4 regions of the Dendrosporobacter quercicolus genome follow, and region 1 is predicted to be linked to each of the others. Evidence: riboswitches for the same ligand, from Rfam matches in the RefSeq annotation. Region 1 holds a riboswitch; each other region holds the start of a gene.
What was found. A riboswitch is a leader RNA that binds a small molecule or an ion and turns the genes downstream of it on or off. The one in region 1 is predicted to bind cobalamin.

Region 1 (2,202 bases):
GACGAAAGGCGTTATCAATCTCTTCCGCCATTTTGTTGGCCAATGAGATGCGGGTTTTATGATAACTCCCGCAATCATCCTGTTCGGTTACAACGATCACCTCGGCGCCGAAACTTTTTAACAGCGTCAAATTGGCGCTTGTTGTTTTGGGATCAACCAGAATGATCACATGATAGCCTTTGGCTGCGCCGATCATGGCCAGGGAAATGCCAAAGTTGCCGCTTGACGATTCAATAATCGTACCGCCAGGCTTTAACAAGCCCCTTTTCTCAGCCTCCTCAATGATATAAATTGCCGGTCTGTCTTTGATGCTGCCGCCAGGGTTGTTGCGCTCATACTTGAAAAAAATCTGCCCTTCATCCGGCTGATTGCTGTTCGGTATGGTAATCATAGGCGTATTGCCGATTGCGCCTAATATATTACTGATCATCTCGCCCCTTCTTTCTTCGCAAAGTCGTGTTTGCTGAAACATATTTAATCAGTCGCTTTGTAACAATAGACCCGGGATGCGGCCGCGTTAAACTGCGTAAACGGGAAAGGCTCAGCAATCAGATTTGTCACGCCGCGATTTACAAACCGGGCTACCACGGCGCTGCCTGTCTGCGCATAGACCGTCAAGGGGATTTTCCTCGCCCTTACTACGGCCAGTATTCGGTCAAAAGTCCCATTGCTCAGCGTCATTGCGGTACAAATAACGCTGTCCGCCCGGTCGAGAACTTTCTCCATATCCTTTTCAACGACTTCACCCCACTGCGTTTTCTCTAACTGTAAATCGCAGGGCAGGCAGATCCCGCCGCGGAGTTTAATTGCTTGAACCAGGGGATTGACCACTCCAATCAAAGCGACCTGCTGGTTTTCTTTTATGCCGGCCATTTCCGCGATGAGAGCATCCCGCGCTTCAGCCCTTTGAACCGGCGTTCCCGCAGGCAGTTCAATCATCCTGGTGCAGTAATCCTTATGGGGATATATGGCGCCCAGATACGCATCCATCGCCGCAATTTGCACAGGTAGCCGCTCATCTTTCAGCACCGTATGCAGCGGAAGTCCGGAAAGCTCTGCTGCAGCCTGCATGTCCAATTGCTGAGGAATATGGGCGCATGCGCCAAAATAGGAGCCCACCCTGACCAGGAGATAGTAATTGTGATATTTGGTTTCAGAGGCAGGGAATTGTGTGGTCTGATAAATATAGGATGCTCCCGTGGCCCACAGTGTGTCCGGGTGAGCACCTAACCTGCCGGCCAGAATCCCCTTGTATAGTGTTGTTACCTGTAAATTGTTATTTGCATCCGGTTGTGTTGGTTCACTATAATTGATGAGTGTCACAATAAACTCCCCTATGCAGGCAAACTTAGCTTGCCTGTCTATTTTTCTTCAGGAAACCGCAAAAATGCCTGATCATTGAAATTGCTTATGCTACAAAACAAGCCCTCCTTTCGACAGCATAAAGGAGGGCTTGTTTATCATGAAAGCTTTCGTTAAATAAACAAATCCGGCAGGCAGCCGGACAGAAAGATCATGTGATATAATCCCCTCCCCATCGCTCGTGGGTAAAATGGCGACTGTTAGATCAGGCAGTTCTCCTGGCTCCGGATCTTCGCTAATCCGAACCTTCCCAGGCATTCAGCCCAGTGGTATTATCTCGGATTTGCTCCCCATTACAGTGGCGGGACCGCGCCGGTTTTGCACCGGTCTTCCCTATTAAGCCCTTAAGGGCACCTGTCTCCAAAATATTTTGTTTTCACTGTTCTTACAAACTTTTACTTAAATGGTAACATGATGAAAAATTCCTGTCAAGAATTTATTTAAAAGCAGGATTGTCGTCAAAAAAACCGGAAACACCGGACTTTGTGTAAGCACCATAACGCCAACAGGTGTCCCGATACTGCACATTTCGGCCACTATGTGGATAACGCTTTTGCCAGCCAGAAAAGTCAGGAGCCGGCGCCGGGCTATGCAAAATGGGCAAGTGGCGCAAAAAACCAGGCCAAAGCCGGCTGATTTTCAAAATACTTGCCCACGCCTTTCAAAACTGCCAATGGCTGCGCAGTACGCAGCCATTGGCAGTTTCTCGATTATTTTACAATCAGCCAGCCTTCACTAGCCCTTGTTACACGCCACTCGTTAGTCAAAGAGTTCAATTGCGCTTTGCGGCACATAGGCAACGCCGCCGCTTACCACCGTCACACCGTCAAGCGTGACCGG
Region 2 (2,202 bases), on a different contig from region 1:
AGGTCGGACTGGGCGGAGATTATCTTAAGCGTTATCCCCATCAGCTAAGCGGCGGGCAGCTCCAGCGGGTTTGCATCGCCCGGGCGCTGGCCACCAATCCGGCATTTATTTTGCTGGATGAACCGGTCAGCTCGCTGGATGTGTCGGTACAGGTTCAGGTTATGGATTTGCTGGACAGTTTAAAGAAAGAATTTCAGTTGTCTTATCTGTTTATCAGCCATGATCTGGCGGCTGTGGCCTATCTGTGCGACCGGGCCTTATTTTTTGCCGAGGGGCGGATTGTTGAAGCGGTAGAGCGGATAGCGGAGCTGGGACAGGTAAAAGAGGCCTATTCCCGCAAACTCCTCTATTCGGTGCTGGATTTTTCCGATCAGCTGGCTGATTACCGCTGCGGACGGGAGGAAGGGAGCCGGCTGGCATGAATGAATGCTGCACCGCTTCGGTCGTATGGTGCGGCTGTCTGACTGCCGGTGACCGCTGCCCGGCAGCCTGCGATGCGGTGATCGGGGGCGGGAAATGGGCGGACAAGGCTTGACAAATTTAGGCTTTTTATGCAATACTTTGTATGCATAAGGTTATGTGCAAGTATGTGCCTACAATTAAATTATCGGTATAGGTGCCCGTGAGGGCTTAATAGGGAAGTCCGGTTGAATGCCGGCGCGGTCCCGCCACTGTAATGGGAGAGCAATTCCAAGAAATGCCACTGAAACGCAACCGTTTTGGGAAGGTTTGGATGCGCAATGATCCAGAGCCAGGAGAACTGCCTATATGTCAATCACCGTTATTACCTGCGAGCGATAGGGAGGAGATTTGTACAATAGTTTATTGTGCTTATTTCGTCCCAATACAGTTATGGCTGCATTGGGACATTTACTTTATACATCGGACTAAAGGAGAACACATGCAGGAAAAAACAACGGTGATTGGCCTGGCTGATCACAAAAAGTTTATGGCTTTGGCCGTACCTCTGACCATCGCCACTTTAACCACGCCTTTGCTGGGGGTGGTGGATACCGCGATTATGGGCCGGCTGCCGCAGGCTGCATACATTGGCGGGGTTTCCATTGCGGTACTGATTTTCAACACGCTGTATTGGATTTTGGGCTTTTTGCGGGTCAGTACCTCCGGGTTTAGCGCTCAGGCCGTTGGCACCGGCGATAAACAGGCGATTACCCTGGCGCTGCTGCGGCCAATGGTCATTGCCGTCAGTCTCGGATTGCTTATTGTCGCCTTGCAGTGGCCGATCAAGCAGATTGCTTTTGCGTTGCTGTCGCCCAGCGGGACCGTTGGCGCGATTGCCGCCGCCTATTATGACATACGCATTTGGAGCGCTCCGTTTACCCTTGGCAATTATGTGATTGCCGGCTGGCTGATGGGCCGGGCAAAAGTAAAGCTTTCTCTGGCCTTGCAGATCTTTATGAATGTACTGAACATGCTGCTGGCCGTGCTGTTTGTGGCCGGTCTTGGCATGACCGCCGAAGGCGTGGCGGCGGCCACGCTGATTGCGGAAATTGCGGCCGCCATTGTCAGCGCCGTCATTCTGCTGCGCACCGGGGCAGTCGATGTGCATAACCTTTCGCTAAAAACGGTCATTGACCCGGCCGCGTTTATCCAGATGATGAAGGTCAACCGCGATTTGTTTATCCGGACAGCCTGCCTGCTGACGGTCTATAATTGTCTGGCCGCCTACGGCCTGCGTTATGGTGACACCATTCTTGCAGGCAATGCCGTTTTGATGCAGCTGCATTTCGTTATGGCTTATTTTCTCAGCGGCTTCGCCAATGCCGGAACGGTACTGGTTGGCCAGGCAATTGGCGAAAAAAACAAGGCTCTTTATGTCAAAACCGTCAGGCTGACCGCCTTTTGGGGCGGTATTACGGCCTTGCTGCTAACGGCAATTGTAGGATTATTCCAACGGCCGCTGATCGAACTGTTTACCACAATTGTTGAGGTGCAGCAGGTTGCGCTGCAATACATGTTCTGGATTGCCCTGTTTCCGCCGGCCGCTTTCTGGGGTCTGCAGCTATACGGGATCTTTGTGGGAGCAACGCTTGCCGCGCCCATCCGCAATTCACTTCTTTATTCCCTAGCTACTTATTTTGTCTGCCTGTGGCTGGCTGTTCCCGGAATGGGCAATCACGGCATCTGGCTGGCCTTTACGGTTTTTAGCCTGGGGCGGTCGGTGTTTCTGTGGATTTACCT
Region 3 (2,202 bases), on a different contig from region 1:
ATGTCTGGAACTGATCGGACTAAAATCCGGCCAAATGCATCTGGTGTTTACCGGGCGTGACGCGCGGCCTGAACTTATTGACTGCGCTGATTTGGTGACCGAAATGAGAGCGGTCAAGCATCCGTATCAGCAAGGCGTAAAAGCCCAGAAGGGAATTGAATTTTAAAAATAAAATAAGCGTGGATTTGCTGTCTGGCAGTCAATTTCGAAATTTAAATAAGCATAACTTGACAATCGTTTGCAGAAATGTAATACTAATAGCGTAAATATCAAAAAATGAATATTGTTTGGTACAGGTGCCCGTTTTGGGCTTAATAGGGAAGTCCGGTGCAATGCCGGCGCGGTCCCGCCACTGTAATGGGAGAGCAAATCCAACATGCCACTGGGGTATTGCCCTGGGAAGGGTTGGATAGCAATGATCCAGAGCCAGGAGAACTGCCTGTACATCAATCACCGATTGACCTGCGAGTGACGGGGAGGGGATTTGTGCAATTCAGCTCATACAGCGTGTTAACATTGTGCATTTTCGTCCTGGCTTTTACGGCCAGGACTTTTTGTTTCCGAAGATACTGACTTTTGGAGGAGACAGGGTAATGCACGGTTTAGCGTGAAACTGATGGCTAATCTGTATGACTCTTTGAATAAACCGTCTTTTAATGAGACGGTTTTTTATATTATCCCCGGTTACGGGGAAAGGGGAGGGATAAAGAGCAGCATAAGCCCACGATTATTGTTCAAATTATGAGATAAGGAAGGATTGACAAGATGTCGACAACGGATGGTGAAAAACAGGCGGCTGCGGCAATGCCGGCAGTGACCTTTGACGAGTTTGCGCCGACCAGCTATGAACAGTGGAAAGCGCAGACAATTGTTGCCCTAAAAGGTGGAGTCTTCGAAAAGCGGATGTTTACCAAAACCTATGAGGGGATTCAGCTTGAGCCTATTTATACAATGGACAATACCCAAAACCTTAGCCATATCCATTCTTATCCGGGCGGGGATTATTACCTGCGGGGCGTCAACGCCGGCGGTTATGTATCTACGCCCTGGAAGATTGCCCAGCAATGCGCGGAGGCGCTCCCGGCCAAATTTAATGAAACAGCCAGGCAGGAACTGGCGAAAGGCAGCACCAGCCTGAATATTGCGCTTGACACGGCAACTCTGTCCGGTCTGGACGCCACTGACGCTGCTGCGAAGAGTATTGGCGATCAGGGGGTATCACTGTCAACGCTTCAGGATGCTGCGGAGGCTTTGGCCGAGATTCCTTTATCCAAGCACGATCTGCATATCTATACCGGATATTCCAATATCAGCCTGTTGGGCCTGATTACAGCCCTGTCCAAAAGCAATGGCCAGGCTTATCAAAATATCAGCGGCTGCATCGGCGCTGATCCTATCGGGGCGCTGGCCGGATCGGGCAGGCTGCCTTGCAGCCTGGAGGAGTTGTATCAGGAACTGGCTCATTCCACCGTGTGGGCTGACGAGCATATGCCCAATATGCGTACCATTTTGGTGCGCGGTGACGTTTATCATGACGGCGGGGCCAATGCCATTCAGGAGATTGGCTATGCCATGAGCGCGGCAATTGCCTATGTCAGAGAACTTAAAGAGCGTGGCCTGGATATTCAGGTGATTGCCAAGCATATCCGTTTCAGCTTTTCACTGGGTTCGAATTTCTTTATGGAGATTGCCAAAATACGGGCGGCCCGGATGATTTGGGCGCAGATTGCGGAAGCCTTCGGCGGTGATAAGGACGCCCAAAAAATGAATGTACACGCCCGTACCTCCTATTTTACCAAAACCACCTATGATCCCTATGTCAATCTGCTGCGTACCACGACCGAGTCCTTTTCCGGCGTGGTCGGCGGGGTTGACAGCCTGCAGGTAGGCTGCTTTGACGAAGCAATCCGTCCTGGCGACGAATTTTCCCGCCGGATTGCCCGCAATACCCAGCTGATGCTGCAAAATGAATGCAACCTGATTCAACCGGTCGATCCGGCCGGCGGTTCCTGGTATATTGAAACCCTGACGCAGCAGGTGGCTGAGAAAGCCTGGGCGGTCATTCAGCAGATTGACGGACAGGGCGGTATGGTTAAGGCTTTGCAGGAAGGCGTTATTCAGACGGAAATCGCCGCAATTCTCAAGCAAAGGTTCAAAAACCTGGCTAATCGCTCCGACCGTGCGGTAGGGACCAACATGTAT
Region 4 (2,202 bases), on a different contig from region 1:
ACCTGTGTCAGAATTTCCACATCCGGTTTCAGATAGGGGCTGGCAATCGTTAAAGCCACACTCCCCTCTTTCTTTTCGGTTTTGGGAGCAATAATCACATCTGCCGCTTCAATTGCCTTAATTGCTTTGACTGTTAAAAGTTCCGGATCGCCCGGACCTACACCAACACCATAAAAAACTCCTGACATAAATACCTCCTAATAACAAAGCCGCTGGCGCGAATTTGGTTTTGCTAGCCAAATGGTTAAAAAAACCAAAATTAAGTATACCATATAAAAAGACAAAAAACCCTAGGCAGTCCTGAAAAAATTTCAGGGCTGCCTCAGGCTTAACTGCTGATCAATTATTTTTTCGAACCATGATGAGCCTTTTGGTAATTTCCATACACAGCATCCCGTACATGCTGAACGTAAATATCCTGAAAGGCCGCATTCTCCCCTAAGCCGTGAACATAAACGCTCACTTGATAACCGTCGGCAAGCAGGATATTTTTCCAGGAATCTTCCTCATCCCCGGCCATATCGTTATTGGCATGATCGCCGGCCACCACCATGAGGGGCATTAAAATTACTCTTTTGACGCCTCTCTCTTTCAAACTGGCTTGTACATCTTCAATGGTCGGTCCGGTAGGCTCAACAACCCCGATAACCGCATTGGCCCCGGCAGCGTCAAGCTGTTCCTGCAGGCGGCTGTAAACAGGGTTTACATGATTCGGCGAGCCATGCCCCATAAATACTACCGCGCGGTCAGCCAGCTGCAGTACCGGCAGCTGAGTTTTTAAGGCTTTTGCGGCAATCGCATAATCATTGGGCGTCCCGTGAGCGCCGGTAAAAGTCACCGCCGGACGACCGACGACAAGTTTATCAAACGCATGGGCATACTGATGCACCACCGCAACGATCTTATTGTCATATTCCTCACCGGGAGTGAACAGGGTGGGTTGAACGACAACCTCTTTATAGCCTTCCTGCCGGAGCTTTTCCAACGCCTGCTCAAGGCTGTCAACGTAAATACCGCGTTCAGCCAGACGTTTCATCACAATTTTGGAAGTAAATGCCCGGCGTACTTCATAGTCGGGAAAGCCGGTCTTAATTTTGTTTTCCACGCTTTCAATACTGTCCCTGCGCTGATCGTCAAAGGTTGTCCCGAAACTGGTCACAACAATCGCCTTTTTGGACGCCGCCTCAACTGCAGTTGCGCTGATTGCGCCAAAACCAAATACCACAGCGCAAAGCAAGGCAATACTTAAACTAAATCTCATTAAATTTTTCATTGCTTGTCCTCGTCCTTTCCAAATGAATAGCCTATCCGGTTTAGAAACAATTCCATTTATCGCCGCTGACTGCGCATCTCCTTTCCCGGCCGTTTTATATTAAATTGAGAATTGAAAAAGGGAAGTCCTGTAAGCATACAGGACGGCGTTGCGTTCCCAGGCGCAACCAAAACATTCTACCTTATGAGCAATGAAAACTCTCCACGCAAGATACGCTTAGAGTGTAAAAAAACCTCCCTGACGGGAGGTTTTTTGACCAAAATTGAATATCAATAAAAAACCTGGCTATAAAAAGGCAGCCAGGAAGATGATAAACACAATTGTGCAAAATCCCCTTCCCCATCGCTCGTGAGTATAACGGTGATTGACATATAGGCAGTTCTCCTGGCTCTGGATCATTGCTTCCCCAAACCTTCCCAAGATGATCATCTCAGTGGCATTTATTGGGTTTGCTCTCCATTACAGTGGCGGGACCGCGCCGGCATTACACCGGACTTCCCTATTAAGCCCCTTAGGGCACCTATACCGCGTATTCAGTTAAATGAGGATATTCAGTAAGCTAATCATAGCATTTGTAGTTTGAATAGTCAAACATTTTTTCGCAGCCGCCATTGGGGCGGGCAGGGGAAACATAACCGCCCGCTTATGCGGCGGAAAAGCCTTTTGCGCGCAGCAAAAATTGCCGCCGGCGGTAACACTCGCCAAGGACTCATCATAGCATACAAAAGACAGGTAACATTCGCTAAAACTACAGCTAACCTGGCCAAAGCCCGTTACTATACAACAGCAATTTTTTTTCACGTTATTGTTGCCTGGAGCTAATAGCAATAGGAGGTTCTGCCAAGTGAATGCAAAGCACCCCATTGCCTTATCAGCCCTAACCGCAGGCGAGTCGTGCCGGGTTGCAGCCATAGAGCTTCACGGACTGT

Region 2: it holds a riboswitch for cobalamin, as region 1 does, so the genes downstream of both, BLR06_RS07620 (MATE family efflux transporter) here and BLR06_RS05000 (Rossmann-like domain-containing protein) in region 1, are expected to answer to the same signal.
Region 3: it holds a riboswitch for cobalamin, as region 1 does, so the genes downstream of both, BLR06_RS07550 (methylmalonyl-CoA mutase family protein) here and BLR06_RS05000 (Rossmann-like domain-containing protein) in region 1, are expected to answer to the same signal.
Region 4: it holds a riboswitch for cobalamin, as region 1 does, so the genes downstream of both, BLR06_RS07805 (sirohydrochlorin cobaltochelatase) here and BLR06_RS05000 (Rossmann-like domain-containing protein) in region 1, are expected to answer to the same signal.

Annotation. Positions count from the first base shown of each region.
Region 1 covers NZ_FNHB01000001.1:1,093,092-1,095,293, forward strand. Annotated here, with positions in the region: gene BLR06_RS04995 (PLP-dependent cysteine synthase family protein) at 1-430, opposite strand, end outside; gene BLR06_RS05000 (Rossmann-like domain-containing protein) at 475-1,323, opposite strand; cobalamin riboswitch at 1,554-1,735, opposite strand; gene BLR06_RS05005 (alkaline phosphatase) at 2,122-2,202, opposite strand, start outside.
Region 2 covers NZ_FNHB01000002.1:337,196-339,397, forward strand. Annotated here, with positions in the region: gene BLR06_RS07615 (ABC transporter ATP-binding protein) at 1-422, shown strand, start outside; cobalamin riboswitch at 598-782, shown strand; gene BLR06_RS07620 (MATE family efflux transporter) at 902-2,202, shown strand, end outside.
Region 3 covers NZ_FNHB01000002.1:317,721-319,922, forward strand. Annotated here, with positions in the region: gene cobO (cob(I)yrinic acid a,c-diamide adenosyltransferase) at 1-166, shown strand, start outside; cobalamin riboswitch at 278-457, shown strand; gene BLR06_RS07550 (methylmalonyl-CoA mutase family protein) at 766-2,202, shown strand, end outside.
Region 4 covers NZ_FNHB01000002.1:377,859-380,060, reverse strand. Annotated here, with positions in the region: gene cobI (precorrin-2 C(20)-methyltransferase) at 1-188, opposite strand, end outside; gene BLR06_RS07805 (sirohydrochlorin cobaltochelatase) at 344-1,273, opposite strand; cobalamin riboswitch at 1,631-1,812, opposite strand; gene BLR06_RS07795 (FeoA family protein) at 2,118-2,202, shown strand, end outside.